4 regions of the Pseudarthrobacter sp. lyk4-40-TYG-27 genome follow, and region 1 is predicted to be linked to each of the others. Evidence: riboswitches for the same ligand, from Rfam matches in the RefSeq annotation. Region 1 holds a riboswitch; each other region holds the start of a gene.
What was found. A riboswitch is a leader RNA that binds a small molecule or an ion and turns the genes downstream of it on or off. The one in region 1 is predicted to bind thiamine pyrophosphate.

Region 2: another riboswitch for thiamine pyrophosphate. It lies ahead of thiC (phosphomethylpyrimidine synthase ThiC); the one in region 1 lies ahead of QRM96_RS16020 (ECF transporter S component).
Region 3: another riboswitch for thiamine pyrophosphate. It lies ahead of thiD (bifunctional hydroxymethylpyrimidine kinase/phosphomethylpyrimidine kinase); the one in region 1 lies ahead of QRM96_RS16020 (ECF transporter S component).
Region 4: another riboswitch for thiamine pyrophosphate. It lies ahead of thiO (glycine oxidase ThiO); the one in region 1 lies ahead of QRM96_RS16020 (ECF transporter S component).

Annotation. Positions count from the first base shown of each region.
Region 1 is NZ_JARVSH010000008.1:89,830-97,032, forward strand. It holds gene QRM96_RS15985 (Na+/H+ antiporter subunit A) at 1-558, shown strand, start outside; gene QRM96_RS15990 (Na(+)/H(+) antiporter subunit C) at 555-1,076, shown strand; gene QRM96_RS15995 (Na+/H+ antiporter subunit D) at 1,073-2,674, shown strand; gene QRM96_RS16000 (Na+/H+ antiporter subunit E) at 2,671-3,216, shown strand; gene QRM96_RS16005 (MrpF/PhaF family protein) at 3,213-3,491, shown strand; gene mnhG (monovalent cation/H(+) antiporter subunit G) at 3,481-3,894, shown strand; gene QRM96_RS16015 (DUF4235 domain-containing protein) at 3,895-4,158, opposite strand; TPP riboswitch at 4,377-4,517, shown strand; gene QRM96_RS16020 (ECF transporter S component) at 4,585-5,208, shown strand; gene QRM96_RS16025 (ABC transporter ATP-binding protein) at 5,208-6,755, shown strand; gene QRM96_RS16030 (energy-coupling factor transporter transmembrane component T family protein) at 6,752-7,203, shown strand, end outside.
Region 2 is NZ_JARVSH010000006.1:113,315-120,517, reverse strand. It holds gene QRM96_RS12375 (alpha/beta hydrolase) at 1-377, shown strand, start outside; gene thiC (phosphomethylpyrimidine synthase ThiC) at 374-2,224, opposite strand; TPP riboswitch at 2,220-2,327, opposite strand; gene QRM96_RS12365 (amidohydrolase family protein) at 2,408-3,490, shown strand; gene QRM96_RS12360 (VOC family protein) at 3,591-4,466, shown strand; gene QRM96_RS12355 (hypothetical protein) at 4,629-5,084, shown strand; gene rpsP (30S ribosomal protein S16) at 5,304-5,726, shown strand; gene QRM96_RS12345 (RNA-binding protein) at 5,728-5,970, shown strand; gene rimM (ribosome maturation factor RimM) at 6,090-6,635, shown strand; gene trmD (tRNA (guanosine(37)-N1)-methyltransferase TrmD) at 6,636-7,203, shown strand, end outside.
Region 3 is NZ_JARVSH010000001.1:66,132-73,334, forward strand. It holds gene QRM96_RS00345 (vitamin K epoxide reductase family protein) at 1-302, opposite strand, end outside; gene QRM96_RS00350 (Rne/Rng family ribonuclease) at 739-4,131, shown strand; TPP riboswitch at 4,282-4,379, shown strand; gene thiD (bifunctional hydroxymethylpyrimidine kinase/phosphomethylpyrimidine kinase) at 4,387-5,907, shown strand; gene rplU (50S ribosomal protein L21) at 6,172-6,480, shown strand; gene rpmA (50S ribosomal protein L27) at 6,542-6,805, shown strand; gene obgE (GTPase ObgE) at 6,923-7,203, shown strand, end outside.
Region 4 is NZ_JARVSH010000006.1:451,252-458,454, reverse strand. It holds gene QRM96_RS13845 (RNB domain-containing ribonuclease) at 1-1,048, opposite strand, end outside; gene thiE (thiamine phosphate synthase) at 1,078-1,770, opposite strand; TPP riboswitch at 1,798-1,916, shown strand; gene thiO (glycine oxidase ThiO) at 1,912-3,201, shown strand; gene thiS (sulfur carrier protein ThiS) at 3,198-3,434, shown strand; gene QRM96_RS13825 (thiazole synthase) at 3,439-4,251, shown strand; gene QRM96_RS13820 (hypothetical protein) at 4,315-4,617, opposite strand; gene QRM96_RS13815 (DUF3107 domain-containing protein) at 4,644-4,868, opposite strand; gene QRM96_RS13810 (TetR/AcrR family transcriptional regulator) at 4,913-5,578, opposite strand; gene moeB (molybdopterin-synthase adenylyltransferase MoeB) at 5,663-6,862, shown strand; gene QRM96_RS13800 (glutamyl-tRNA reductase) at 7,046-7,203, opposite strand, start outside.

The DNA of each region.
Region 1 (7,203 bases):
GCCTGGATCGTGGCGGGCAGGACCCTCGCCCCGGAACGCCGCTCCATCATCTTCGAGGTGGTCACCCGCCTGATGTTCCACTCGATGATCATCTTCTCGCTCTACCTGCTGCTGGCCGGCCACAACCTGCCCGGCGGCGGTTTCGCCGGCGGCCTGACCGCCGGCCTGGCCCTGACCATCCGCTACCTGGCCGGCGGGCGGTTCGAACTGCGGGAAGCCGCACCGCTGAGCGCCGGTGCGTTGCTGGGCACCGGCCTGGCCCTGGCCGCTGCCTCCGGCGTGACGCCCCTGCTGTTGGGCGGCCAGGTGTTCCAGTCCGCCATCATCGAGGTGTGGCTGCCCGTCTTCGGCGACATCAAGTTCGTCACCTCCACCATCTTCGATATCGGCGTGTACGTGGTGGTGGTGGGCCTGGTGCTCGACGTGCTGCGCAGCCTGGGTGCCGAGATCGATGAACACATGGAAGAACGGTCCGCTGCGGCCGGGCCTGAACCGGCACAGCAGGACCAGGAACCGGACCGTATTCCTGCCGAGACCACCGCAAAGGGCAACGCATGAGCGTCAACCTGACCCTGCTGATCGTCATGGGCGCCCTCTATGCCTGCGGCATCTACCTGATCCTCGAACGCAGCCTCACCCGCGTCCTGCTGGGGCTGATGCTGCTGGCCAACGCCACCAACCTGCTGATCCTCTCCACCGGGGGATACGCCGGCCTGGCTCCGTTCTTCACCAAGGACACCCCCGCCGGTGACTACAACGACCCCCTGCCGCAAGCCTTGATCCTGACCTCGATCGTGATCTCCTTCGCCGTCACGGCGTTCATGCTGGGCATCATCTACCGCACGTGGGTCCTGGCCCGCCAGGACGATATCCAGGACGACGTGGAGGACCTCCGGGTGGCGGAAACACCGAGCTTCGACGCGGAGGACGACGCCGAAATCCCGGCCGAAACATCCGAGTTTCCGCTCGCCACCGTCACGGCGGGAGGCCGGGAAATGCCGGCCGAACAGGCAGCCGCGGAAGAACAGCCCGGCTCGCTCACCATCGAATCCGGCCCGGAAGGCGGCAAAAAGTGAACATCGCCAGCCTGGCCCCGCTCGCCGTCGTCCTTCCCATCCTGGGCGCCGCACTGACCTTCCTCCTGATCCGGCACTCCCGGGCCCAGCGGGCGGTCAGCATCGGACTGTTGTCACTCACCCTGGCCCTCGAATGCCTCCTGTTGGCGTCCGCGTGGAACAGCGGGACCGCCGCGGTGACCATCGGCGGCTGGCTGCCGCCCTGGGGCATCGTGATGGTGGTGGACCAGTTCTCCTCGCTGATGCTGGTGGTCTCCTCGGCAGTGAGCCTCGCCGTGCTGGTGTACGCCACCGGGCAAGGCATGGCCGACGGCGACGAAGACGCACCGGTCTCGATCTTCCACCCCACCTACCTGATCCTGGTAGCGGGGGTGTCCAACGCGTTCCTCTCCGGCGACCTCTTCAACCTCTACGTCGGCTTCGAGATCCTGCTGACCGCAAGCTACGTGCTGATGACCCTGGGCGGCACCGGGCCCCGGATCCGCGCCGGGGTCACCTACGTGGTGGTGTCGGTGGTGTCCTCCGTCCTGTTCCTGATCGCCATCGCCATGGTGTACGGCGCAACCGGCACCGTCAACATGGCTGACCTCGCCCTCAAACTGGGCGACCTGGACCAAGGCACCAGGACCCTGCTGCACGTCATGCTGCTGGTGGCGTTCGGCATCAAGGCCGCCGTCTTCCCGCTGTCCTTCTGGCTCCCCGACTCCTACCCCACGGCGCCGGCACCCGTCACCGCCGTGTTCGCCGGCCTGTTGACCAAGGTGGGCGTGTACGCCATGGTCAGGACCGAGACGCTGTTGTTCCCCGGCGACACCCTGAACACGCCACTGATGGTAGTGGCGCTGCTGACCATGGTGGTGGGCATCCTTGGTGCGCTGGCGCAAAGCGACATCAAACGTCTGCTCTCGTTCACCCTGGTCAGCCACATCGGGTACATGGTGTTCGGGCTGGCCATGTCCTCCGTGGCCGGGCTGGCGGCTGCGGTCTTCTACGTGGCCCACCACATCACCATCCAGACCAGCCTGTTCCTGGTGACCGGCCTGATCGAACGCCGCGGCGGCAGCTCCTCCGTTGACCGGCTGGGCGGCCTGGCCAAGCTCTCGCCCCTGCTGGCAATGCTGTTCTTCATCCCCGGCATGAACCTGGCCGGCATCCCCCCGTTCTCAGGGTTTCTCGGCAAGGTGGGGCTGCTGCAGGCCGGCATTGAGCTGGGGACCCCGCTGGCCTACGCACTGGTGATCGGCGGGGTGCTGACCAGCCTGCTGACGCTGCTGGCCATTGCCCGCGTATGGAACCGGGCGTTCTGGCGGAAGCCGGAGGACGCCGAACATCCGGACCCCGTGCTGCTGGCCGGCCCCTCGGGGCGCGCCGCCGGTCCGGGCGCCAAACTCAACACGGTCACGCTCCTGCCGCGCACCATGGTGGGATCAACCCTTGGCCTGGTGGTGCTCGGCGTCGCGCTCACCGTGTTCGCCGGGCCGCTGTTCGGGCTCTCCGACCATGCTGCGCGGGACATGCTGGACCGGGCCCCCTACATCCAGTCGGTCCTCGGCAGCAATACCGCCGTTCCGGCCACCGTGACGGGAGGAGGACGATGAGCCGCAAACGGATTTCGCTGCGGCAGGAGCTTCCCCTCCTGGTGTGGCTGGTGATCGTGTGGGGTGCCCTGTGGCAGGACTTCAGCCCCGGGAACCTGCTCTTCGGTGCCCTGCTGGCGGTAGGCGTTGCCAGGCTGTTCTACCTTCCGCCGGTGGAACTCAGCGGCCGGTTCAACATCCTGTACGCCGTGCCCTTCGCCTTTGCCTTCCTGGCGAAAGTGGTGGTTGCCAGCGGCCAGGTCCTGTACCTGGCCACCGTCCGCGGACCCAAGGTGACCAACGCCGTCGTCGCGGTGAAGCTCCGGAGCCACCAGGACCTGATCGTCACCGCCACCGGGCACGTGATCTCCCTGATTCCCGGCTCCCTGGTGGTGGAGGTGGACCGCCCGGCCTCCACCCTGTACCTGCACGCACTCAACATCACCTCCAAGCAGGACATCGAGGGCCTGCGGAACGAGGTCCGGTCCATCGAAGCGGGCCTGATCCGCATCATGGGGTCCGCCGAAGAACTCGAAGCCGTCCGAATGGAGGCGTCCGCATGATGCCTGTTGTCCTGGCGGTCACGGCCGTCATCTTCTCCCTCGCCGCGGGCGGGGCCATCATCAGGATTGCCCGCGGCCCTTCGCTGCTGGACCGGGTGCTTGCGGCCGATGTCCTGCTCGCCATCCTGGGCGGGGCCCTGTGCGTGGACATGGCCGTGAACCGGCACCTGAACAACCTGATGCTGGTGGTGGCCATCTCCATCATTGGGTTCATCGGGTCGGTCACGGTGGCCCGGTTCGTCGCCGACCGGAGGGTGAACCCCCATGAATCCTGACTTTTCCGGCGCGGACGCGTGGATCGACCTTGCCTCCGCGGTGTTCATGGTGGCGGGTGCGCTCCTGTCCCTGGGCGCCGCCATCGGGCTGCTCCGCTTCCCGGACCTGATGAGCCGCATGCACGCCGCCACCAAGCCGCAGGTCCTGGGCCTGTTCCTGCTGCTGGCAGCCATAGGGCTGCAGATGCGCAGCTGGTGGGTTTGGCCGGTCCTGGTGGTGGCCTGGATCTTCCAGCTGCTCACGGTGCCGGTGTCCGCGCACATGGTGGGCCGGGCCGGCTACCGCACCAAGCACCTGCACCGGGAGCTGCTCGCCGCCGATGAGCTCGAGGCCGTAGTGCAAAAAGCCGCCGCCGAGGCTGCCCTGACGGACAACCGCGACGACGGCGAAAACCGCCAGTAGCTAGACGATGTCCTGCGTCTTGGCGAAGCGGGTGATGGCGCGCTGGGTGCCCCGGTTGGCCAGGACCTGGATGATGGCGCTGACGGACGCGGAGATCAGTGCGAAAGTCAAGGCCGACCGCAGGCTGGTGGGCACGTCCTCGCCCTTGCCGCTGGGCGGCTTCTGCCCGGTGGTCTTTTCCCAGATGGTGTTGACGAGCTTGGTGCCGACCAGGCCTGCGCCCAGGCTCACCGCGGTACCGAGCAGCTTGATGAAAAGGTTCATTCCTAGTACTCCTTGCGGGCGGAAAACGGACTGCCTACAGCCTAGCCGTACACCCGGACCGGTCCGGGCAAGGGCATGGCCGGCATCCTCTCGGGCCCGCTGACGGCGGTCCGCGGTCACATCCGGCTCAACAGCCGGCATGGCCGCCGCCCGCCCCCGCCAGGTGTAAACTTGACCACGCCCAAACCGGGCAGTATTTACACGCGAACATCAACATTCAAAAACGACAGGGGAGCGCCGCCGTCGGACAACCTGGCCATGCCGGGAACCGCAGGTGGGCGCTGAGAGTGCGGGACAGCCGCAGACCCTCGAACCTGATCCGGTTAGTACCGGCGCAAGGGAGTCGAGTTCTCAAAGTGTCCGGCCGGACCGGCAACGGTCCGCCAGCCGGAGCCACTTTCCCCTCCTGTTACCCAGGAGGATCACATGAGTACTGCTGCAATCAAGAAGACCACCAGTAAGTCCTGGCGCGTCGTCGACATCGTGGTGGCGGCCTTGGTGGCCATCGCCGGCGGGGTCATTTTCTGGGCCTGGGACCAGGGCGCCGCCGCCCTGTCGGCCCCCATGAACGCCGCCTACCCGCCCTTGACCGGGATCCTGGCCGGCGGCTGGATGATTCCCGGCGTGCTGGGAATGCTCATCATCCGCAAACCCGGAGCCGCCCTGTTCTGCGAAACTGTGGCCGCAACGGGCGAGCTCCTGATGGGTTCCCAATACGGCGCCTCCGTCCTTTTCTCCGGTTTCATCCAGGGGTTGGGCGCGGAAATCATCTTCGCGGTCTTCGTCTACCGCAAGTTCAACCTGCCCGTCTCCCTCGTGGCGGGGGCGGCCGCGGGCTTCTTCTGCGGCCTGAATGACTCATTCGCACCGTGGGGCTGGAACATTGCCTACTCCGGGGCGGACAAGCTCGCCTACATCGTCCTGACCACGGTGTCCGGCGCCGTGCTGGCGGGCGCGTTGTCCTGGCTCGCCACCCGCGGCCTGGCCCGCACCGGGGTGCTGAGTTCCTTCGCGTCCCGCAAGGCTGCAACGGAGCCAGTTTTCTCCTGATGGCACCTTCCCAGGACGCCGCAGGAGGCGTGCGCCCTGCCGCCGTCACGGCCCGCGGCTGGGGCTGGCGGCATGCCGGTAGGGCCAAACCTGCCGTCCACGCCCTCGACCTGGATATCCGCCCCGGCGAGCGGGTACTCCTGCTCGGTCCCTCGGGTGCCGGGAAGTCGACGCTCCTGCATGCCCTCGCCGGGGTCCTGGGCGACATCAACGACGACGGCGAGGCCGGCGATGCGGACGAGTCCGGTTCGTTGCTGGTTGACGGCGCCCCTCCCCGCGAGCGTCGCGGCCGCTCCGGCCTGATGCAGCAGGACCCGGAGACGCAGGTGGTCCTCTCCCGGGTGGGGGACGACGTCGCCTTCGGCGCCGAGAACCTTGCCGTGCCCCGCGACGCCATCTGGGCGCGCGTGCACGAGGCGCTTGCCGACGTCGGACTGTCCCACCTCCCGCTGGACCACCCGACGTCGGCCCTCTCCGGCGGTCAGAAACAGCGCCTGGCGCTGGCGGGCATCCTTGCGATGCGTCCCGGGCTGATCCTGCTGGACGAGCCCACCGCCAACCTCGACCCGGACGGCGTCCTGGAGGTCCGGGACGCCGTGGCACGCTGCCTCGACAAGACCGGGGCCACTTTGGTGGTGGTGGAGCACCGGGTTTCCGTCTGGAAGGACCTGGTGGACCGGATCGTGGTCCTGCAGCCGGGCTCCGCCTCGGATCCCGCCGTGCTCCTGGACGGACCTCCGGACCGGGTGCTCGGCGAGGCCCGGGCCATGCTGACGGCGGCCGGAGTCTGGGTGCCGGGGTATGTGCCGGCCACCCGCCGCCAGTCCGGCATCCCCGCCGCCGTAACCGGCAACCTCCTGCTTGCAGCCGAAGACCTGGCGGTCTCCCGCGAGCGTCCCCGCCGCAAAGGCTTCCGCAAGATTCCGCCGGTTCCTGTCCAGGAGGGTGTTGCCGCGCAGGTCCGGGCCGGCCAGGCGCTGGCCGTCACCGGCCCGAACGGCGCCGGAAAATCAACGTTCGCACTGACCCTTGCCGGGCTCCTTGAACCGGTGTCCGGAAAGGTGTCGGCCGCCGTGGACCTTAGCCGCGGTGCCGGGATCGACCCCTACGCGTGGAAGGCAGAGCAGTTGATCTCACGGGTGGGCACCGTGTTCCAGGAACCGGAGCACCAGTTCGTGACGGGCAAGGTGTTGGACGAGCTGCTGTTCGGGCCGCGGCACCTGGGCCACGGCGAGGACCGGGTGGAGGAGCTGCTGGAGCGGCTGCGGCTCACCCAGCTGGTGGACGCCAATCCCTACACATTGTCCGGCGGTGAGAAGCGTCGGCTGTCCGTGGCCACGGTCCTGGCCGCCAGCCCGCAGGTGCTGGTCCTGGACGAGCCGACGTTCGGGCAGGACGCCAACACCTGGGCGGAGCTGGCCTCGTTCCTCTCCGAACTCCTGGACGCCGGCACGGCCGTGGTGTCCGTGACCCACGACGCCGAATTCACCCGAGCTTTGGGCGGGGCCGAGCTGCGGATGGCCGCCACGGAACCGGTGGCGCCATGAGGCAGCAGCTGACCCTGGACGGCAACCGCGCCCTCCTTGCCCGGGCCAACCCGCTGAGCAAATTTGCCGCCGTCGTGCTGATCACCGCGGTCCTGGCGCTGTCCATCGACTGGGTTTCCGCGTCCGTGGCGCTGGTCTTCGAACTGATCCTGTTTCCCCTGGCCGGCCTCACCGTGTCCCTGCTCTGGCAGCGGGGCTGGCCGCTGATCCTCGCCGCCGCCATCGGCGGCTGGAGCACTTCCATCCTGGCGCCGGACAGCGGGAGGATCCTGCTCGACGCCGGCATCTGGACCATGAGCGAAGGCTCCCTCCAGCTGGGCATCGGCTTCCTGCTGCGGGGCTTCGCGATCGCCCTTCCGGCGGTGCTCCTGATGAGCTGCACCGATCCGACGGACCTTGCCGATGCGCTGGCACAGAAGGCGCGCCTGCCGCACCGGTTCGTCCTGGG
Region 2 (7,203 bases), on a different contig from region 1:
GCCTGATGAAGCCGCTTCTCGAGGTCCGCCACCAGCTCAGTGACGAGGACTTCCAACGGGAGTTCGTCCGGCGGGTCTATGCCACGGACCTGCAGCAGCCTGCCACCGCGGAGGAGAAACGGTCCGCGCGCCGGCTGCGGCTCCAGGTCCCGTCGTGGGAAGCGCCCCTGCATATTGTTCCCGGGGTCCCCACTCTGGTCCTGACCGGGGGCTGGGAGCCGCTGTACGAGGAGATTGCCGGTTACCTGCGGGAGACCGGTGCCCTGCACCGCGTTGCCGCGGGCGGGCACCGGCCCCATGATTCGGTGGAAGGCGACCGGACCATCAGGCAGTTCATCGGCGAGGTCAGCCGCAGCGAGCCGGCCCGGGCCTCCTAGCTGCCGGCGGGCACCTGCAACTCCGGAAGGTAGACCTTGCCGCCGGCGGCCAGGAACTCCTGGCTCTTCGCCCGCATCCCCGACGCCGCCTCAGTGAGCGCCGCCTGCGCCTCAGCCGAGCCGTATTCATTCCGGATGTCCTGGCTGATCCGCATCGAGCAGAACTTGGGTCCGCACATGGAGCAGAAGTGCGCTGTCTTGGCGGGCTCGGCCGGCAACGTCTCATCGTGGAACGATTCCGCCGTCTCCGGGTCCAGCGACAGCGCGAACTGGTCGCGCCAGCGGAATTCGAACCGGGCCTTGGACAAAGCATCGTCCCGCTCGCGCGCCCCCGGGTGGCCCTTGGCCAGGTCCGCTGCATGGGCCGCAATCTTGTACGTGATGACGCCGGTCTTCACGTCGTCTTTGTTGGGCAGGCCCAGGTGTTCCTTGGGCGTGACGTAGCAGAGCATGGCGGTGCCGTACCGTGCGATTTCGGTGGCCCCGATTGCCGAGGTGATGTGGTCGTAGCCGGGCGCGACATCGGTCACCAGCGGACCGAGTGTGTAGAACGGCGCACCCTTGCACAGCTCCTGCTGCCGCTCCACGTTTTCCCGGACCAGGTGGAACGGCACGTGCCCGGGGCCTTCGACCATCACCTGGACGTCGTACTCCCACGCGCGCTGCGTCAGCTCGGCCAGCGTATCCAGTTCAGCGAACTGCGCCGCGTCGTTGGCGTCCGCCGTGGAACCGGGCCGCAACCCGTCCCCCAGGGAGAACGCGACGTCGTACTTCGCGAAGATTTCGCAAAGTTCGTCAAAATGCGTGTACAGGAAGTTCTCCTGGTGGTGGGCCAGGCACCAGCCGGCCATAATGGAACCACCGCGCGAGACGATGCCCGTCACCCGGTTGGCGGTGAGCGGGACATACCGCAGCAGGACACCGGCGTGGATGGTCATGTAGTCCACACCTTGCTCGCACTGCTCAATGACGGTGTCCCGGAAGATTTCCCAGGTCAGCGCGTTGGCTTCGCCGTTGACCTTTTCCAGTGCCTGGTAGATCGGAACCGTTCCGATCGGGACAGGGGAGTTGCGGATGATCCATTCCCTGGTGGTGTGGATGTCGTCCCCCGTGGACAGGTCCATCACCGTGTCGGCACCCCATTGGGTGGCCCACTGCAGCTTGTCCACCTCTTCGGCGATGGAGCTCGTCACGGCAGAATTACCGATGTTGGCGTTGATTTTCACCAGGAACGCCTTGCCGATGATCATGGGCTCGGACTCAGGGTGGTTGATGTTGTTCGGGATGATGGCCCGACCGGCGGCTACCTCGCTCCTGACCAGTTCCACGTCGCAGTTTTCCCGCAGCGCCACGAAACGCATTTCCTGCGTGATGGTGCCCTGCCGGGCGTAGTGCATCTGGGTCACCGTATGGCCGTCGACGGCGCGGCGGGGCACCGGCCGGGCGCCCTTCCACTCCGCGGAGGCAGCGCCCCGGCGCACGGCCGAGCGGCCGTCGTCGAGCAGGTTGCGTTCCCTGCCGGTGTAGGCCTCGGTGTCCCCGCGCGCCACGATCCATTCGGCACGGAAGGGCTCCAGGCCGCGGACGGGGTCGCTTCCCGGTCCGGCCGTCCGGTAGGTCCGGAAAGGTGCGTTCGGCTGCCCGTTGGGTGATGGCTCCAGCGCGATCTCGGTGACCGGGACCCGGATGCCGGAACCGGCGTCGTCGATGTAAGCCAGTGAATGCGACTTCAGCGACTGCGTCACCCGCACTTGGGATTCGCCACTGGATCCGGTGCCGGGACCGTTGGCCGCATCGGAACCGGACGGCACCAGGGCAGGGTTCAACTGGGTGTTTTGTGTACTCAAGGGAATACTCACTTCCTTCGCCGGCATTACCCGGACAGGTTCAACGGTCGCAGGCTGCGGCAGCCCGATCTCAGCCCCTGCAGGGGCACCCGTGTGGTCAGCAACGAAGCTACCACAGCCCTTCGGAAGCCCGTTGTAACAATCGATGATGCTAGCCTGACCGGGCAACGAAAGGATGCCCGGATGGCAGGAATAATTCACTTTCGCGGACCCGTCCTGGCTGCACCGGACAGCCTGCGGCAGGGACTCTGGTCCGTGGGCGGCAAGCTCACGTTCCGCCGGCCCGCACAGCCACCCGACCGGGTACTCGACGGCTGGGTATTGCCGGGCTTCGTGGACGCCCATTGCCATATCGGGCTGGGGCCGGCCGGTCCGGTGGAGGCCGCCGTAGCGCAGGAACAGGCGCTTGCGGACCTCAACGCCGGAACCCTCCTGGTCCGTGATGCGGGTTCGCCCGCCGATACGCGCTGGATGCAGGGCGGCACGGACTTCCCGGTGTTGATCCGCGCCGGCCGGCACATTGCCCGGACCCGGCGCTACCTGCGCGGTTTCGCCCACGAGGTCGAACCCGAGGACCTCGTTGAGGCCGTGCGCAAGCAGGCCCGGGACGGGGACGGCTGGGTCAAACTGGTGGGGGACTGGATCGACCGGGGCGCCGGTGACCTGGCGCCGTCCTTTCCTGCCGCCGTCGTCCGCGACGCGGTCCAGGCTGCACACGACGAAGGTGCCCGGGTGACGGCCCACTGCTTCGCCGAAGACACCCTGGACCAGATGCTCGACGCCGGCATCGACTGCATCGAGCACGCCACCGGGCTGCTGCCACGGCACCTGCCCCGGTTCGCCGGGCAGGGCGTGCCGATCGTGCCCACCCTCATCAACATCGCCACCTTCCCGGACATTGCCGCCCAAGCGGAGCCGAAGTTTCCACGGTACGCAGCCCACATGCGGTCCCTCTGGGAGCGGAGGCTGGAGCGCGTGGCCGAGGCCCACGCAGCGGGGGTGCGCATCTTCGCCGGAACAGACGCCGGCAGCGTCATCGGCCACGGCCGCATCGCGGACGAAATCCTCGCCCTGCACGGTGCGGGCCTGCCGATGACTGCAGCGCTGGATGCAGCGTGCTGGGCAGCCCGCCGCTGGCTCGGAGCGGACGGCCTGGAAGAAGGCGCACGCGCCGATGTGATCGTCTGTCGTGAGGATCCACGGGCGGTCCCGGAGACCATCGGCAGGCTGGAACACGTCGTGCTGGGCGGCCGCATTATCCGTTGACCCAACGTGGCGCCCGGGACTTGGAATAAATTGAAGCTTCAAGTAATTTTAAGAAGTGACAGGCCGCCATCGGGACGGCCGCCAATCCAAGGAGCCTCCAATGACCGCATCAGCCAACAGCCAGGACCTGCTTCCTGCCGACCTCGCCATGGGCACGGTGATGCTCAAAGTGGGGGACATGAAGGTCATGACCGACTACTACCAGCGCGCACTCGGCCTGGAGGTGGTGGCCGAGCAGGACGGCGGACTGTACCTGGGCCGCCTTGGCCGCCCCCTGGTCCACCTGGCTCCGGCCCCCGGGCTGAACCTGCCCGGCAGGGGAGAGGCCGGACTCTTCCACACCGCGCTGCTGTTTGAAGACCAGGCCTCCCTTGCCGCCACCATCGCCACCGCGGCCCAATACGAGCCGATGTCCTTCACCGGCAGCGCCGACCACCTGGTCAGCGAAGCCTTCTACTTCACCGATCCGGAAGGCAACGGCATCGAACTGTACTGGGACCGGCCACGCAGCAGTTGGTCCTGGAACGGGACGGACGTGGTGATGGACAGCCTCGCCCTGCCCCCGCAGCGCTACCTGGAGCAGCACCTCACCGAGGAATCGCTTGAGGGCCAGCGCGTGACGGCCGCAGGCGTGGGGCACGTCCACCTCCAGGTGGGAGACGTCCAGACGGCGCGCGACTTCTACGTGGGCACCCTCGGTTTCGAAAAGACGGCGGGCTGGCACGGGCAGGCGTTGTTCGTTTCCGCCGGGCGGTACCACCACCACATGGCGATGAACGTCTGGAACAGCCGCGGGGCCGGCCCCCGCAAGGACACCCTTGGGCTGGGCGAAGTCCTCATCGAAGTTCCTTCAGGGGACGACGTCGGCGCCTTGGCTGACCGCCTCAAGGTCGCCGGAGTGACCGCGCACCACACCGGCGCCGAACTCCGGTTCGAGGATCCGTGGCGCAACCGGCTGCGGGTGGCCGTCCGCTGAGCTGCGCTGCCGGCGGAGGCCGGCCAGCGCCGAGAACTGTCCTGTGCGGCCCGGCCCGGCGCGTGCCCCTGCCGGTCCCCAGCTACTAGGCTGATTCAGTACGGCCGGGACGCGGGCAGCGCCCGGCGCGCAGTTCCGCCAACGGAAGAAGGGCAAACAGCCATGGGCTTCACCGAGATCTTTGTTGCCACCCATGACGCCGCGCTCAAACGCGCCGGCCTCCTTGATGCAGGGAGCGCGCCCGCGGCGAACGTCGGTCCTGGCAGCCAGGCCGTGCGGATCGAGGGAGTCAGCGACTTCGAAATCGAACAGCTCGGCGACGTCGCCGGGACTGCTGTCCACGCCGGTGGTGCCGACTATGAGCTGACCATGGTGGATGTCGCCAGCGACTCCCTTCTTGCAGTTCCGCCTGCCATGGTCCGTGCGCTGGCCGACCTCCTGTCCTACGAGACCGAAGGCGAGGGCAACGTCCTCGAAGACGTCGCCGAGCAGTGGGCCGCGCAGGACGACATGCCTTTCGGCGCGGCCCAGGCCCGGACCTACGTGGAGCAGCTCGCCAGGCTCGCGGCCGGGCTGGACGACGCCGAGCGGACCGGGCTGTACGTCTGGTCCGCCTGACCGGCGCCGCAGGGCCCATCCCGCGGCCGGCGCCGGCGCGAAGCGCGGCGACGTCGAGTCGAAATAAGTTCGCTGATCTGGCACAATAAACAGGTACTCGATCTGCGTGGCCCCTCTCTCCGCGTCCGGATCCTGTCCTTCGAACCCGCAAGTACGGCCCGCCCCACGGGTGCAGAACGCCGGGTTCACCCCTTTTCTGAAACAGGAGTGACCACAAAAGTGGCCGTAAAGATTCGCCTTAAGCGCTTCGGCAAGATGCGCGCCCCGTACTACCGCATCGTCGTCGCGGACTCACGCACCAAGCGTGACGGCCGCGCCATCGAGGAGATCGGCAAGTACCACCCCACCGAAGAGCCCTCGTTCATCGAGGTCAACTCCGAGCGTGCCCAGTACTGGCTGTCCGTCGGCGCCCAGCCGTCCGAGCAGGTTGCCGCCATCCTGAAGATCACCGGTGACTGGCAGAAGTTCAAGGGCCTCCCGGGCCAGGAAGGCACCCTCAAGACCAAGGTCGCGAAGGACGCCTTCGTAGCGCCGGAGAAGGGCTCGGTCATCATCCCGGAAGCCATCACCAAGAAGGCCTCCAAGTCTGACGCTGCCGAGGCCCCGGCCGACGCCGAAGCTGAGACCACCGAGGCTGAGTAGATTGCTGGCAGAAGCGCTGGAGCACCTGGTCCGTGGAATCGTTGATTCCCCGGACGACGTCAAGGTCAGTTCGAAGAACAACCGCCGCGGGGACACCCTCGAAGTGCGGGTTCACCAGGATGACCTCGGACGGGTGATTGGCCGCCAGGGCCGCACCGCACGCGCACTGCGCACCGTGGTGGCAGCACTGGCCGGCGGCGAACCGGTCAGGGTCGACGTCGTCGATACCGACCGCCGCCGCTGAGCGCTCGGCAACACTTAGTTCTGCTCCGGCCCCTCCACCACCTGGTGGAGGGGCCGGACTGCTTTGATCAACACAGTGGTTTCACCCCACACCAACCACAACCCGGAACAGAGGAAGAGATGCAGCTTCAGGTGGCGCGGATCGGCAAGCCGCACGGCATTCGCGGGGAAGTCACGGTCCAGGTGCTGACCGATGCCCCCGACGACAGGTTTGTCCCCGGCACGGAGTTCGTCGTTGAACCCGCCGCGTCCGGGCCCTTGACGCTGGACAGTGCGCGCTGGAACAAGGACATCCTGCTCCTGGGCTTCGCGGAAGTGAAGGACCGGAACCAGGCCGAAACCCTCCGCGGCGCCAAGCTCTTCATCGAGACGGAAGAACTCGAGGAAGATGACGACGAAGGCTGGTACGAGCACGAACTCGTCGGCCTCCAGGCGCGGGTCGGCTCACAGGTGGTGGGAAAGGTGACAGCCCTGGCCACCATGCCCGTCCAGGACCTGTTGACCGTGACCACCCCGGCGGGCGAAGAGATCCTGGTCCCCTTCGTGGAGCAGATTGTGCCCGAGGTCAACCTTGAGGAGGGCTTCGTCCTGCTCACCCCGCCGGACGGCCTCTTTGAACTGAACGCCGGCGACGCCGCATCCCCGGAACCCGAAGGCCGGGAATAGATGCGGATCGACGTCGTCAGCATCTTTCCCGAATACCTTGCCCCGCTGGAGCTCTCACTGATCGGCAAGGCCCGCCAGGACGGGATCCTGGACCTGCATGTCCACGACCTCCGCAGCTTCACCACTGACAAGCACCGTTCCGTGGACGACACTCCGTACGGCGGAGGCGCGGGGATGGTCATGAAGCCCGAACCGTGGGCGCAGGCCCTCTCAGCGGTGGCCCAGGGCCGTCCCGATCCGCAGCACAAACCTGTCCTGATCGTTCCATCTCCCGCCGGCGAGAGGTTCACGCAGGCTCTGGCTTATGAACTGGCAGAGGAAGAGCACCTTGCTTTCGCCTGTGGCCGCTATGAAGGCATCGACGAGCGCGTCATCGAGTGGGCGCAGGAGCACTTCACCGTCCGCCCCGTAAGCCTTGGCGACTACGTGCTCAACGGCGGGGAAGTCGCTGTCCTGGCCATGGTCGAGGCCATCGGCAGGCTCCTGCCGGGTGTGGTGGGCAACCCTGAGTCCTTGGTTGAGGAGTCCCACTCCGACGGCCTGCTGGAATATCCGGTCTACACCAAGC
Region 3 (7,203 bases), on a different contig from region 1:
GCCACGATTCCGATGAACATGTTGGGGAACCCGAACAGTGAACTCTGCCAGGTCTGCATGACCTGGCCGCATGAGATCCACGGATTCACATCGCAGACGGTGGTGTGGTTGGGGTCCTTGAGAACCTCGAGCTTCTCCAGGACAAGGGTTCCGGAGGCAAGCCATCCCACAATTCCAGTGATGACCAGAAGCCAGCCGAACGGCCGGTTCCGGGTCATCCGGGGAAGGTTTTCGGCAGCAGCGGTGCGCGGCGCAACGGCTCGATCGCTTTCGTGGGCGCTGACGGGGGAGATGCTGGGCATGGGTGTGGCGTCCTTTTCATCCGGTGCTCCTGTGCCTGATTGTAACGCCGGTGGCTGGTCCCGCCACCCAGGAAGGCAGGAGCAGCGCGGGCCTCCGCGGCGATCCGGCCCGGGTATGAGAGAATGAACGTGGCTGGAAGCCGATCCACATTCGGACTCCGGTCCGGTGGTTTGTTCCCAAGACCGCCAATGATGAGCAGGGCAGGCTTCGGAATTCTCCGGCACTCCCGCGACTCCATTGAGCGGCACCTGGTTGTGGCACGCAGAACAACGGGTTTCAGAACATCCACCGGCTCCTGTGGGCTGCCGCACCCCAATGACGGTGCGAACCCGGGAGCATCCATTTGACTTCTGTCAACGCCTGCGGGTTTTGACAATATGTGCCCCAATGGGTGCCGGATGTGGCGGTACGTCAGGGGCAGGAGTGTAGCCACATATGGATATTGATCGAGAACTGGCCGTTAACGACGAAGCAGTGGCCCCGGAGGCCGCTGCTGCACCGAAGAGGGCTCCAAGGGTCCGGCGCAAGGCGGCGCCCAAGGCTGCCGAAGCCGTAGCGGACGAAGCTGCCGCACCAGAGCCTGCGACCGACGCGCCGGTGGAAGAACCAGCCGCGGAGAAGAAGGCCCCGGCCCGCCGCACCCGCGCCCGGAAGAAAGCCGACGCCGCCGAACCCCTGCCCGCGTTCGCCGACGACGCTGCGTCCACCACCGCCGCAGCCGTTGCCGCAGTTGAGGTATCCGCACCGGCGCCGGCCGATGAGGGCCCGGCTGCCGGCCCCGCCCCGGATGCCGCGGCGGACGTCGAAACGAAGCCTGTGCGCCGCCGTCGGGTAGCCACCCGCAAGGTCGCTTCCCCGGCTCCGGCCCCGGAAACTGCAGCGGCGGAAGCTGCTGCCGCCGCTCCGGTGCAGGACGCCGTGGAGGAAACCGCATCGGAGGAAACCCCCGAGGCGTCTGTTGCTGCCCCGGAAGCCGCCGCCCCCGCCGTCGAGGAGGTCCCGCAGGCGCCGGTGCAGGCACAGGAGCCCGCCGCCGCACCTGCAGCTCCCGAGGCCGGAAGCGACGCCGCGTCCACGGCGGCAGCAAGCCCCTTTGGTTCGCTGTTCCTGGAACCAGGTTCCCCCACGTCAGTCCTCTTCCAGGCGCCGGACCTGAGCACCGTGGTCCGCCCCGCGACGCCCGCGGCGGAGGACGCCGACGAAGAAGAGGCCGACGACGCAGACGATTCCGCCAGCCGCCGCCGGCGCCGCAGCCGTGGCCGCCGTGGCCGCAGCCGCATCGGCGAGCGGACAGATGAAGACGTCGAGGGCGGCACCGGTGACGCCGATGCCGAAGACGAAGCCGACGAGGACGCCAACGGCCCACTGGAAGACGGCGTGACCTCCCGCCGTCGCCGCCGCCGCCGCCGCGGTGACCAGGACCTGGAGTTGACCGGTGGGGAAGGCGACGATCCGCCCAACACGGTGACGAGGGTCCGTGCGCCGCGCGCGGTCAGCGAAGCGCCGGTCAACAACCGGGTCACCAGCGTCAAGGGCTCCACCCGCCTTGAGGCCAAGAAGCAGCGCCGCCGCGAATCCCGCGATACCGGCCGCCGCCGCACCGTGATCACCGAAGCCGAGTTCCTGGCCCGCCGCGAATCCGTGGACCGCCAGATGATCGTCCGGCAGCGCGACGACAGAATCCAGATCGGCGTCCTCGAAGACGGCGTCCTGGCCGAGCACTTCGTGTCCAAGACCCAGCAGGACTCGTTGATCGGCAACGTCTACCTGGGCAAGGTCCAGAACGTGCTGCCGTCCATGGAAGCTGCTTTCGTGGACATCGGACGCGGCCGCAACGCCGTGCTCTACGCCGGCGAGGTCAACTGGGAAGCCGTCAACCTCGAGGGCAAGCAGCGCCGGATCGAAAACGCCCTGAAGTCCGGCGACACTGTCCTGGTCCAGGTGACCAAGGACCCAGTGGGCCACAAGGGCGCCCGCCTCACCAGCCAGATCTCCTTGCCCGGACGCTACCTGGTGTACGTGCCCGGCGGCTCCATGACCGGCATTTCCCGCAAACTGCCGGACGTCGAACGCAACCGCCTCAAGCGCATCCTCAAGGACCGCCTCCCCGAACACGCCGGTGTCATCGTCCGCACCGCCGCAGAGGGCGCCTCCGAAGAGGAACTCACGCACGACATCAACCGGCTGCGCGCACAATGGGAAGGCATCGAAAGCCAGTCCACCTCCACCAAGGTCCTCGCCCCCGAACTGCTGTACGGCGAACCTGACCTGACCATCAAGGTGGTCCGCGACGTCTTCAACGAGGACTTCTCCAAGCTGATCGTCTCCGGCGAGGAAGCCTGGGACACCATCGAGGCCTACGTCACCTACGTCGCCCCGGACCTGGTGGGCCGCCTCGAGAAATGGACCAAGGACCAGGACATCTTCTCCGCCTGGCGGATCGATGAGCAGATCCACAAGGCACTCGAGCGCAAGGTGTTCCTGCCCTCCGGCGGATCCCTGGTCATCGACCGGACCGAAGCCATGACCGTGGTGGACGTCAACACCGGCAAGTTCACCGGCAGCGGCGGCAACCTCGAGGAAACCGTCACCAAGAACAACCTCGAAGCTGCCGAGGAAGTGGTGCGCCAGCTGAGGCTGCGCGATATTGGCGGCATCATCGTGATCGACTTCATCGACATGGTGCTCGAATCCAACCGGGACCTGGTCCTGCGCCGCCTCGTCGAGTGCCTGGGCCGCGACCGGACCAAGCACCAGGTTGCCGAGGTCACGTCCCTGGGCCTGGTCCAGATGACCCGCAAGCGCATGGGCACGGGCCTGCTGGAAGTCTTCGGCGAGCAATGCGAGGCGTGTGCCGGACGCGGCGTCGTGACCCACGACGATCCCGTGGAGCACCGCCGCGCCAACATCGTGGCGGCCGAACACCACGTCCAGCGCGCCGACAACCGTCCCGAAGCCCGCGGGGAGGCCCACCGCCCCGACGGACAGCGGACCGATGCCGGCCAGCCCGGTGCACGCCCCGAGCGGAAACGCCGCCGTGGACGCGGCGGCCAGCAGGCCGAGGCAGTACCGGCGCCGGCAGTGCACGTGCACACTGTGCAGCCGGATCCCAGTGACGCCGAGCGGCACGCCAAGGCTGAAGCCACCCGGCTCGCGTTGGCCAACATCGCCGCGGCGGCCCACGCGGCGCACCTCCACGACGACGAGCTGGCAGCTGCCCGGCACGCGCCGGCAGAGCAGGCTACGGCCCCGCAAGCACCGGTCCAGCCTGCACCGGCAGCTGACGGGGAAAAGCACGACGCCGATACGCACGGGCGTCCCGCGGCGGTCCTGACGTTCGGCGGCGAGAAAGTCCCGCTTCCGTTCGTGGAGCACGCGGAGGATCAGCAGCCCAAGCCCGCCCTGACGCTGGACCGGCTCGCGGAAGCATTCGCGCACCTCGGCCAGCCGGTTTCCGCCGTCGAGGACGCTCCAAAAAATCCTGCAGCGGCTGAACCGGCACCGGAACAGGCCGCACAGGAGCCCCGGCCGCAGGGCGGCGAAGCCCCTTCGCGGGCCGCGGAAGCACCGGCTGAAAAGGACTACTCCGACCACACGCTGGAGCAGACAAGGCAGCGCAGGCCGCGCCGCCACCGGGCCGCCAGCCGAGCCCAGGGCGCCGCGAACGAAACCGCCGTCCAGCACCATGAGAACGTCCAAGCCGCAACTACCGGGCACTCACACGCAGCCAAGGCCCCCGAGCCCGCGAACCAGCAGCCTGCTGATAGCGGCAAGCGTTCCGAGGAACCCATCATCCTCGGCGTGGGCGTCCCGGCTTCGGAGCTCTAAATTCCGGCAAGCCACGGCGTCGAAAGGTGAAGTCCCCGTCTCGTGGACCATTCCCCCCGAAAGTACAGGGGGAACAGTCCACGGGGCGGGGACTTCCTGCATCTGGCCGCTGTCACCTTTAGCCGGGCACCGCGCCACCGGCTAGGCTGGGAAACCGACACGGGGTGCCGCGCAGAAGGCCGGCTGAGATCCACACCCGTTGAACCTGTCCGGCTAGTACCGGCGAAGGGATGTCTGTTGTCTTCGACCCTCTCCATGCCCCTGCCAAGTGCCTCCACTGACGCCTCCGGCACCCCTGCGGGCCGCGACATCCCACGGGTCCTCTCCATTGCGGGCTCGGATCCATCCGGCGGAGCAGGAGTCCAAGCGGACCTGAAGAGCATTGCAGCGCACGGCGGATATGGCATGGCCGCCATCACGGCACTGACGGCGCAAAATACCCGTGGCGTTGTGGCCGTCCACGTCCCGCCTGCTGCGTTCCTGGCGCAGCAGCTCGATGCCGTCAGCGACGACATCACCATCGACGCCGTCAAGATCGGCATGCTCGGCGACGAAGCGGTGATCCGCACGGTCCAGCAATGGCTCGACAAGGTGCGTCCCGCCGTCGTAGTCCTGGACCCGGTGATGGTGGCCACCAGCGGCGACCGCCTGCTGAAGGAAACCGCCGAAGCCGCCCTCCGCGACCTGCTCCCGCTTGCCCACCTCATCACCCCCAACCTGCCCGAACTGGCCATGCTGGTGGGCGAAGAGCCAGCGGGGGACTGGGAAGGTGCGCTGGACCAGGGCAGGCGCCTGGCGGATGCCACCGGCGCCACCGTCCTGGTAAAAGGCGGACACCTGTCAGGCGAAGGCTGCCCGGACGCCCTGGTGAACACCGCCGGTGTGCTGGCCCGGGACGTGGTGGAAGTGCCCGGCCCCCGCGTCAACACCCGCAACAGCCACGGGACGGGTTGTTCGCTGTCCTCTGCCATGGCCACGGTCCAGGCCCGGTTGGGCGACTGGGAAGGGGCGCTGCGGACGGTCAAGCCCTGGCTGGCCGGAGCGCTTGAGGATTCCGGCAGGCTGGAGGTCGGCCACGGGAACGGGCCCGTGCACCACTTCCACCATGTGCGGCCCCACCTGCCGGAAGGCGGCTTCGCGGCCAGGCTCTGGGCCGAAGCCCGGCAGGACCTGGCGGATATTTACGCCCTGGACTTCATCCAAGGCCTGGTCTCCGGCGAACTGGCGGAAAAGGACTTTGCCTACTATCTGGCCCAGGACGCCCAATACCTCAACGGCTACTCCCGGGTCCTGGCCCGTGCCAGTGCCCTGGCCCCCTCCGAAGAGGAGCAGCTGTTCTGGGCAGGCTCGGCCCGGCAGTGCCTGGAGGTTGAATCGGAACTGCACCGCTCATGGCTCAGCACCCGGCCCGGGCAGACGGGCCTGGGACCCGTCACCAAGTCCTACGTCGACCACCTCACAGCCGTCTCGGCGTCGGGCAGCTATGCCGTCCTTGCCGCCGCCGTCCTGCCCTGCTTCTGGCTCTACGCCGAGGTTGGCAGGACACTGCACGCCCGGTTCCTCGCGGCGGGCGAACCGGACGGGCACGCCTACGCCGCGTGGCTCCGCACCTATGCCGACGAGGGCTTCGCCGAGGCCACCCGGCAGGCCATCGCCATGGTGGATGCGGCCGGACGGAAGGCCTCCGACCATGAACAGGCCGCCATGGTCACGGCGTTCAAGCAGTCCTGCCGGCTCGAAGTGGAATTCTTCGACGCGCCGCGCATTCACTCCTGACGCCCAACGGCGGCGCCCCGGCTACAATGGATACGCACGGTTGCGGCGCTGCATGCCATGCTGTGGTTACTATCACAGCCGGCCCTCCGGAACCAGCCTCATTTGCGGCTGGAGACGGATTTAGCGTATTCTGGATCTTCGGTGCTTACGCCAACACTTGGGTTATGACCCCACGGCGTTGAGGCACAGCGAGAAACCAGGCTTTTATTGAGTCGGTTCCGCACGCAAATTTTGTTATAAACGTCGAGAGAAGTGAGTTCCCAAGTGGTGTACGCGATTGTCCGCGCAGGCGGCCGCCAAGAGAAGGTTTCCGTTGGAGACTTCGTTACCCTGAACCGCGTCGCCGGTGGAGCCGGCAGCACCATTGAGCTGCCCGCACTGCTCCTGGTTGACGGTGACAAGGTCACCTCCGCAGCCAAGGACCTGGCCAAGGTAACTGTTACGGCTGAAATCCTCCAGGACCTGCGTGGTCCTAAGATTGTCATCCAGAAGTTCAAGAACAAGACCGGCTACAAGAAGCGCCAGGGTCACCGCCAGGAACTGACCAAGGTCAAGATCACCGGCATCAAGTAACCACCGGTTACTGTTCAGGCATTTCAACAGATTCCCCAGAATTTAGAGGCAGGCATTTCAGATGGCACATAAAAAGGGCGCGAGCTCCACTCGCAACGGTCGCGATTCCAACGCACAGTACCTCGGCGTCAAGCGCTTCGGCGGCCAGGTCGTTTCCGCAGGCGAGATCATCGTCCGCCAGCGTGGCACCCACTTCCACCCGGGAGCCGGCGTAGGCCGCGGCGGTGACGACACCCTGTTCGCACTGACCCCGGGCGCCGTTGAATTCGGCACCCGCCGCGGACGTCGCGTGGTCAACATCGTTGCTGCTGCAGCCGCAGAGTAACAACCAGTTTTGAAGCGGTGGAGCGGGCCTGAGGGCCCGCTCCACTGTTCTTTTAACCGCATTACAATCGTTGTGGCGTCCCCGGGCGCCGCTTGAACAGCATCTGAGGAGATCCACGTGGCCAGCTTTGTAGACCGGGTAGTACTGCATGTATCCGGCGGTACCGGCGGCCATGGATGCGTTTCCGTCCACCGTGAGAAGTTCAAGCCCCTTGGCGGGCCCGACGGCGGTAACGGCGGCAACGGCGGCGACGTGATCCTCCGGGTGGACCACCAGACCACCACCCTCCTCGACTACCACCACGCGCCGCACCGGCACGCCAGCAACGGCGGACCCGGCATGGGCGACTGGCGCGGCGGCAAGAACGGCGAAACCCTGGTCCTTCCCGTTCCGGACGG
Region 4 (7,203 bases), on a different contig from region 1:
TGGTGTGGGCGTAGGCGGCGCCGATGGCGGACTGGATGCCGTCGTCCGGGACCGTCCCGTCAAACGCCGTATAGGACGCGCCCCGGAACAGCATCCCGGCCGAATGCATGATGGCCAGCTGGCGGGGATCGGTGGGGTCAAGCGACCGCAGGTACTCGCCGTAGCTGACTTCGCCGTCCCACGGCCTGCCAAGCACTTCGGTCTGCAGCCGGAAATGCCTCAGCGACCGCTCATCGGGGGCCGGCATGGTGCGCAGGATGCCCACCTTGCCTTCCAGCATGAGCTGGGCGGCCGCCATCCCCGTCATCAGCGAAATCTGCGCGTTCCAGTCCTCCACGGGAAGCTGCGGGGCGGCGTCGATCCGGTAGCCGCCGTCGGGCAGCTGAACGATCTCCTGCTCCGGCATGTTGAGGCTGGCGCCCCCGCGCTCCCGCTCAAGCGCCACCCGTTTCAGCCCCACTTCCCGGAGCAGTTGCAGCACCGGGGGAGCGGTGCCGGCGTCGAGGGCTGCTTGTGCACCTCTGTAACTGAGCTTGTCGCGGCTGCGGATCCGCGCCCGCCTGACGCCCACGGACATCACTGCTGCGTCGGCGTCGAGCGTGAATTCCCAGACGAAAGCCGGACACTCCTGGCCCGGCAGCAGGCTCCCGGCCCCTTCGCTGATGACCTCCGGGTGCAGCGGGATCCGGCCGTCGGGAGCGTAGAACGTCTGCCCGCGGCGCCTGGTTTCAGCATCCAGCGGACCACCCGGCGCAACAAATGCAGGAACATCGGCGATCGCGTACAGCACCCGGTAGCCGCCCCCGTCCGGCTCGATGAACACGGCTTGGTCCAGATCCGTGGACGAGGCGGGGTCGATGGTCACGAATGCGACGGCGGTCAGGTCATAGGACGGCAGCTTCAGGGCCGCCACGGCGGCGCGGGCGTCGTCCACTGCCGCGGCCGGGTAAGGCCCCGGCAGTTCGAGTTCGGTCCGCAACGCGCCCAGTGCCTCTTCCAAGGCGTTCCGGTGGTCGCGGACATTGGGAGCCAACCGATGATGTGACACAAAAGTCAGCGTAACTCCAAGTCCTGGGTTTACGCAGGCCCGGGGCCGGCAGCGTCCAGCGCGTCGAGCAGGGAGGCCGCAGCGGCCGCGGGATCCGACGCCTCCGTGATGGCACGCACCACCACGATCCGCCGTGCTCCTGCCTCCGCCACCTGGTGCACGTTTCCGTGGTCGATGCCCCCGATGGCAAACCACGGCACCGGGTTGGGTACTTCCGCGGCAGCCTTGGCGGCGTACTTCACCAGGTCCAGCCCGACGGCGGTCCGGCCGGGTTTGGTGGGCGTGGCCCAGACAGGCCCCACGCAGAAGTAGTCCAGGTGGGAAGGCCCGGCAGCGGCGGAGAGGGCGGCATCCACCTGCTCCGGGCTGTGGCTGGACAGCCCGATGGCCGCATTGCCGTTGACCAGCGTCCGGGCCGCAGCCAACGGGAGGTCCTTTTGGCCGATGTGGAACACCGGTGCGCCGGACAGCACCGCGATGTCGGCCCGGTCGTTAACGGCCCACAGCCGCCCGTGGCGAACCGCGGCCTCCTTCAAGACCGCCAGCAGGTCCAGTTCTTCGGCCGCCTCGATGCTCTTGTCGCGCAACTGGATGATGTCCACGCCCCCGGCGAACGCGGCATCCACGAACCGGGCAAAGTCGCCGCGGTCCCGGCGCGCATCCGTGCAGAGGTACAGTCGGGCCGCCCCAAGGGCAGGAAAGGAGGAGGGGGACATATTCATGCCTGCCAGCCTAGTTCCTCTAAACTGGGCTGGTACTGCGGGAGCCCGCGGCAGCTGTCACAAAGCGCCGGGCTGAGAGGGCGTCGGAGCCGACCGCTTGACCTGATCCGGCTAATACCGGCGTAGGGAAGGAACCACACCATGACCAGCACCAGGAACTGCCTGCCCGGACCTGGCGATGACGCCATCCGGGCCGACGTCGCCGTCATCGGCGCCGGAGTGGTGGGACACGGAATCGCCTGGGAGATCCAGCGCTCCGGCCGGTCCGTTGCGCTCATCGATGACGCGCCCGGCGCCGGCGCCAGTTGGGCCGCTGCCGGCATGCTGGCCCCCGTCAGCGAGCTGCACTACCAGGAAGAGGACCTCCTGGAGCTCATGCTCGACGCATCATCCCGCTGGCCCGGCTTCGCTGCCGGCGTCGCCGCAGCAGCCGGAGCCGGGACCGGCTACCTGATGACACCCACCCTCGCTGTCGGTGTCGACGCTGCCGACCGGCGGGCGCTGATGGACCTGCGCGCAGTGCAGCAGGCCAGCGGCCTGGAGGTGGCACCGTTGACCGTGCGTGAAGCCCGCAGCCGCGAACCCCTGCTGAGCCCGGGGATCTCCTGTGCGCTGGACACCCCGGCCGACCACCAGGTGGACCCGAGGAGGCTGATAGCGTCCGTGCGCCTGGCGCTCGCCGCAACGGTACGGGAAACCCCGACGGTGGCGGTTGCCGGTGCAACGGAAGGTTTTGCCGTCCCGGAGCGGGCGGCCGGACTGCTGTGGAAGGACGGGACGGTGGCCGGCGTCCGCCTTGGGAGCGGCAGCACAGTCCTGGCGGGGGAAACTGTCGTGGCCAACGGCCTGCACGCGGCGTCCCTTGACGGCTTGCCCCACGGCCTTGACCTGCCGCTGCGGCCGGTGCACGGGGACATCCTCCGGCTTTCCGTGCCGCAGCACCTCCGCCCGTTGGTGACAGCCACGGTGCGCGGGCTGGTCCACGGGATCCCGGTGTACATCGTGCCCCGGGAGGATGGCACGGTAGTCATCGGCGCCTCCCAACGGGAGGACGCCCTCTCCGACGCCGTGAGCGCCGGGAGCGTCTACCAGCTGCTCCGGGACGCCCAGGCGCTGGTGCCCGCCGTCGCCGAACTTGAACTCCTGGAATGCACCGCCCGGGCGCGCCCCGGAACCCCCGACAATGCACCCTTGCTGGGCCGGGTTGCGGCGTCCTTCGGATCCGGGGGCCCAGCCGACGGGCACGTGCCGGGGCTGGTCATCGCGACCGGTTTCTTCCGGCACGGGGTGCTGCTCACGCCCGCCGCCGCCGCGATCTGCACGGCACTCCTGGACGGGGCCGCCGATCCCCGCTGGGCACCGTTCAGCCCGGACCGTTTTTCCGGGTCGGCCGTGGCCGTCCCCAGCCCCCATCTGAAGGAGACAGCGTGAACATCACCCTCAACGGAAACCCGCACACCGTGGCGGACGGCGCCTCCATCACCACGCTCGTCAGCCAGGTCACCGGGCGGCCGCTGGCCCCCAACGGCCAGGCGACGGACGGCAGGAAACTGGGCGTCGCCGTCGCCCACAACGCCCAGGTGGTGCCGCGCAGTCAATGGTTCGGTACCGCGCTCGCCGACGGCGACGACATCGAACTCGTCACTGCAGTCCAAGGAGGCTGACCCCATGACCGAAACCGGCACCATCAACACCGCAAGCCAAGCCGCAGATGACACCCTGGTGATCGACGGCGTCGCCCTCGGATCCCGGCTCATCATGGGCACCGGCGGTGCACCCAGCCTGGACGGCCTGGGCGCTGCGCTCCTGGCCTCCGGCACGGCACTGACCACGGTGGCCATGCGGCGGTACTCAACCGCGGAAACCGGCTCTCTGTTCCAGTTGCTGGTGGACCACGGGATCAAAGTCCTGCCCAACACCGCTGGCTGCTTCACGGCCCGGGACGCTGTCCTCACCGCGGAACTGGCCCGGGAGGCCCTCGAAACCGACTGGGTGAAGCTGGAAGTCATCGCCGACGAGCAGACCCTGCTGCCGGACGCCGTGGAACTCGTTGACGCCACCGAGCAGCTGGTCAACCGCGGCTTCAAGGTCTTTGCCTACACCAACGACGATCCCGTGCTGGCGCTGCGGCTGGAAAATCTTGGTGCCACCGCCGTGATGCCGCTCGGCGCACCGATCGGCACCGGACTGGGCATCCTGAACCCGCACAACATCGAACTCATCGTCTCCCGGGCCTCGGTTCCCGTGGTCCTGGACGCGGGCATCGGTACGGCCTCCGACGCCGCCCTGGCCATGGAACTGGGCTGCGACGCCGTCCTGCTGGCCACAGCCGTGACGCGGGCGCAGAACCCGGCGCTGATGGGCGAAGCGTTCAAGCACGCCGTGGTTTCCGGACGGTTGGCGAGGGCAGCCGGACGCATCCCGCGCCGGGAACACGCCCTGGCCTCATCGGCGATGGAGGGCCGGGCCGAGTTCCTCTAGCCCCCAAAAAGCCTGTGGCCACCACCCGTCCGGGTGGTGGCCACAGCTTTACTCAGGGTCGGTTCAGCCCCGCAGGACCGCGTTCAGCCGTTCGGTGTCATGGCGTGTCCGGGTGCGGCCCAGGTAGGCGACGGCGGCAATGGCCGCGGCGGTGCCGAGGACGATGGGCAGGACCCAGGGGAGCCACGTCAAACCCGGAAGGTAGCCGAAACCTGCCGTCATGAGGATGATCCACGCCATCGCCGCGACGCCCACGGCGATCCCGGCGGGCACGCCCGCGCCGTATCGGGAATGGCGTTTGTCATTGGCCCAGACGATAAACCCGGCGGCGAGCGTGGCAAGCACCACGATGGTCAGCGACAGCATGGATCTCCTTGGAACGTGCGGTCAGCCTAGAACTGGCCGAAACCTACGCGGCGGACCTCTTCAGCGCCAATTTCCACATAGGCAAGTGCGTTGCCGGGCACAATGATCAGGCGTCCCTTGTCATCCTTCAGGCGCAACTGGGTGCCGTCATTGATGGCTTCACCAACAGTCTTGGCCACCGTCTCAGCATCCTGGTCTGATTCGAGCACGATTTCGCGGCCAACGTTTTGAACGCCGATCTTAATTTCCAAGGGGGCCTCCCAGCCTGGTTCGTCGATGATGTCTTATTTGTAGTCTAGGACTCTTTGGGGAAGCGAGAGATTCCGCGCCAAGCTAAACGGTAGATGAGGTCGCTGGCCACGTTGAGGTCCAGGTTGCCGTCCGTTTCCAGCCAATACCGGGCGCTGACCTGCGCCATCCCGGCAAGGCCGCGGCCCAGGAGCTCCGCCTCCAGGTGGGGGAGCTTGGTGTCCTCGGCAATGACCCGGGCGATGGCGTCTGCGAAGGTCCGATTAAAGGTCTCCAGCCTGGAGCTGACATCGGGATCGTTGATCAGGTCCGATTCGAACACCAGGCGGTGTGCCTGGTCGTCGTTGGCGATGAAGTGGAAGTAGGCGCGCATGACGGCCTGAACGCGCTCGTCGTTGTCCGTGGTGGAGTTCAACGCCCCCAGCATCAGCTCGGTCAGTGACGTCAGGTGGCTTTCCAGCAGGGCCAGGTACAGCTCACGCTTGGACGGGAAGTGCTGGTACAGGACAGGCTTGCTCACGTGGGCAGTCTCTGCAATTTCGTCCATCGCGGCCCCGTGGTAGCCGTTCGCAACGAAAACTTCCTGGGCGGCGGCAAGCAACTGCGCGCGGCGTTCGTCCCGGGGCAGCCGGGCGGACCGTTGGCCTGCGGGGCGGGAGGGAGTTTGCGGTTCGGCCGCGGGCGGGCGGTCAGCCCGTGCTTCAGGGACCACAGTTGTCCTTCTTTCCATTGCAGTTACATTCACTTTACTGCGGGGTAATATGACCCGGCGGTATCCCGGGGCATACATTGAAGTATGGCTTCGACGTTCACCGCAAATGTTTCAACCCATTCGCTGGATCCGCTGGTGGAACCGGCAGCTGCCCTGACGTCTGCCGAGGTGGAACGCTACTCCCGGCACCTGATCATTCCCGAGATCGGCGCGCTGGGGCAGCGGCGGCTCAAGAACGCCAAAGTGCTGGTCATCGGAGCCGGCGGCCTCGGTTCACCAGCACTGCTGTACCTCGCCGCGGCTGGGGTGGGGACGCTGGGCATCATCGACGACGACGTGGTGGACCTGAGCAACCTGCAGCGCCAGGTCATCCATGGCGTGCAGGATGTGGGACGGCCCAAGATCGAGTCGGCCCGCGATGCCATCGCCGCCCTGAACCCGCTGGTGGATGTCCGCCTCCACAACGTGCGCCTGGATTCGGGCAACGCGCTTGAACTGTTTGCGGAGTACGACCTGATCCTGGACGGCGCTGACAACTTCGCCACCAGGTATTTGGTGAACGATGCCGCCGCCATCCTGGGCAAACCCTACGTCTGGGGCTCCATCTTCCGTTTCGACGGACAAGTGAGTGTCTTCTGGGAGAAGCACGGCCCCACGTACCGGGACCTCTACCCCGAGGCCCCTCCCGCCGGTTCCGTGCCGTCCTGCGGCGAGGGCGGCGTCTTCGGCATGCTTTGCGCCGCCGTGGGCTCGCTGATGGTCACCGAGGCAGTGAAGCTGATTACCGGCGTCGGCCGCTCCCTGCTGGGCCGCGTGGCGCTGTTCGATGCCCTCGGCGGCAGTTGGCGGGAGATCCGGGTCTCCAAGGACCCCGCGGCGGAACCCATCACCGAACTCACGGACTATGAGGCGTTTTGCGGGATTGCCCCGGAGTCCACCACGGACACGGAACACACCATCACCGCCACCCAGCTGGCCACCATGCTGGCATCGCGGAAAGCCGGGCTCAAGGACTTCGAACTGGTGGACGTCCGGGAGGCCGGCGAGTACGACATCGTCCGGATCGACGGAGCCAAGCTCATCCCGCAGGGACGGATCCTGGCGGGCGAGGCGTGGGGCGAACTCCCGCAGGACCGGGACATCGTGTTCCATTGCAAGGCCGGGACGCGCTCGGCGAACGTCCTCGCGGCGGCCCGCCAGGCAGGCTACCAGCGGGTCAGCCACCTCGACGGCGGGATCCTGGCCTGGGTGCGCGAGGTGGAGCCTGACAAGCCCGTCTACTGACGGAAACGCCCGCTCACCTTCGACACCAATTTCCCCAACGCCCGCTCACTTTCGACAGCTTCCAACCCAACGCCCGCTCACTTTCTTGAAGGAAGTGAGCGGGCGTTGGCGTGAGAAGGGAAGGAAGTGAGCGGGCGTTGGCTCAATTGGGGCAGGAAGTGAGCGGGCGTTGCTGCCGGGACGTCAGGCGGTTTCGCGGCCTGTGTGGTCCACCGGGCATTCGGCCTCCGCGGTTGCGGCCGGAGCGGCTCCGGGCTGCTCGACGGTGATGCCGTACAGGGCTTCCAAAGCGGCCACGTAGTCATCCTGCTGCCCGTTGGCGGCAAGTTCGCGGGCGCGTA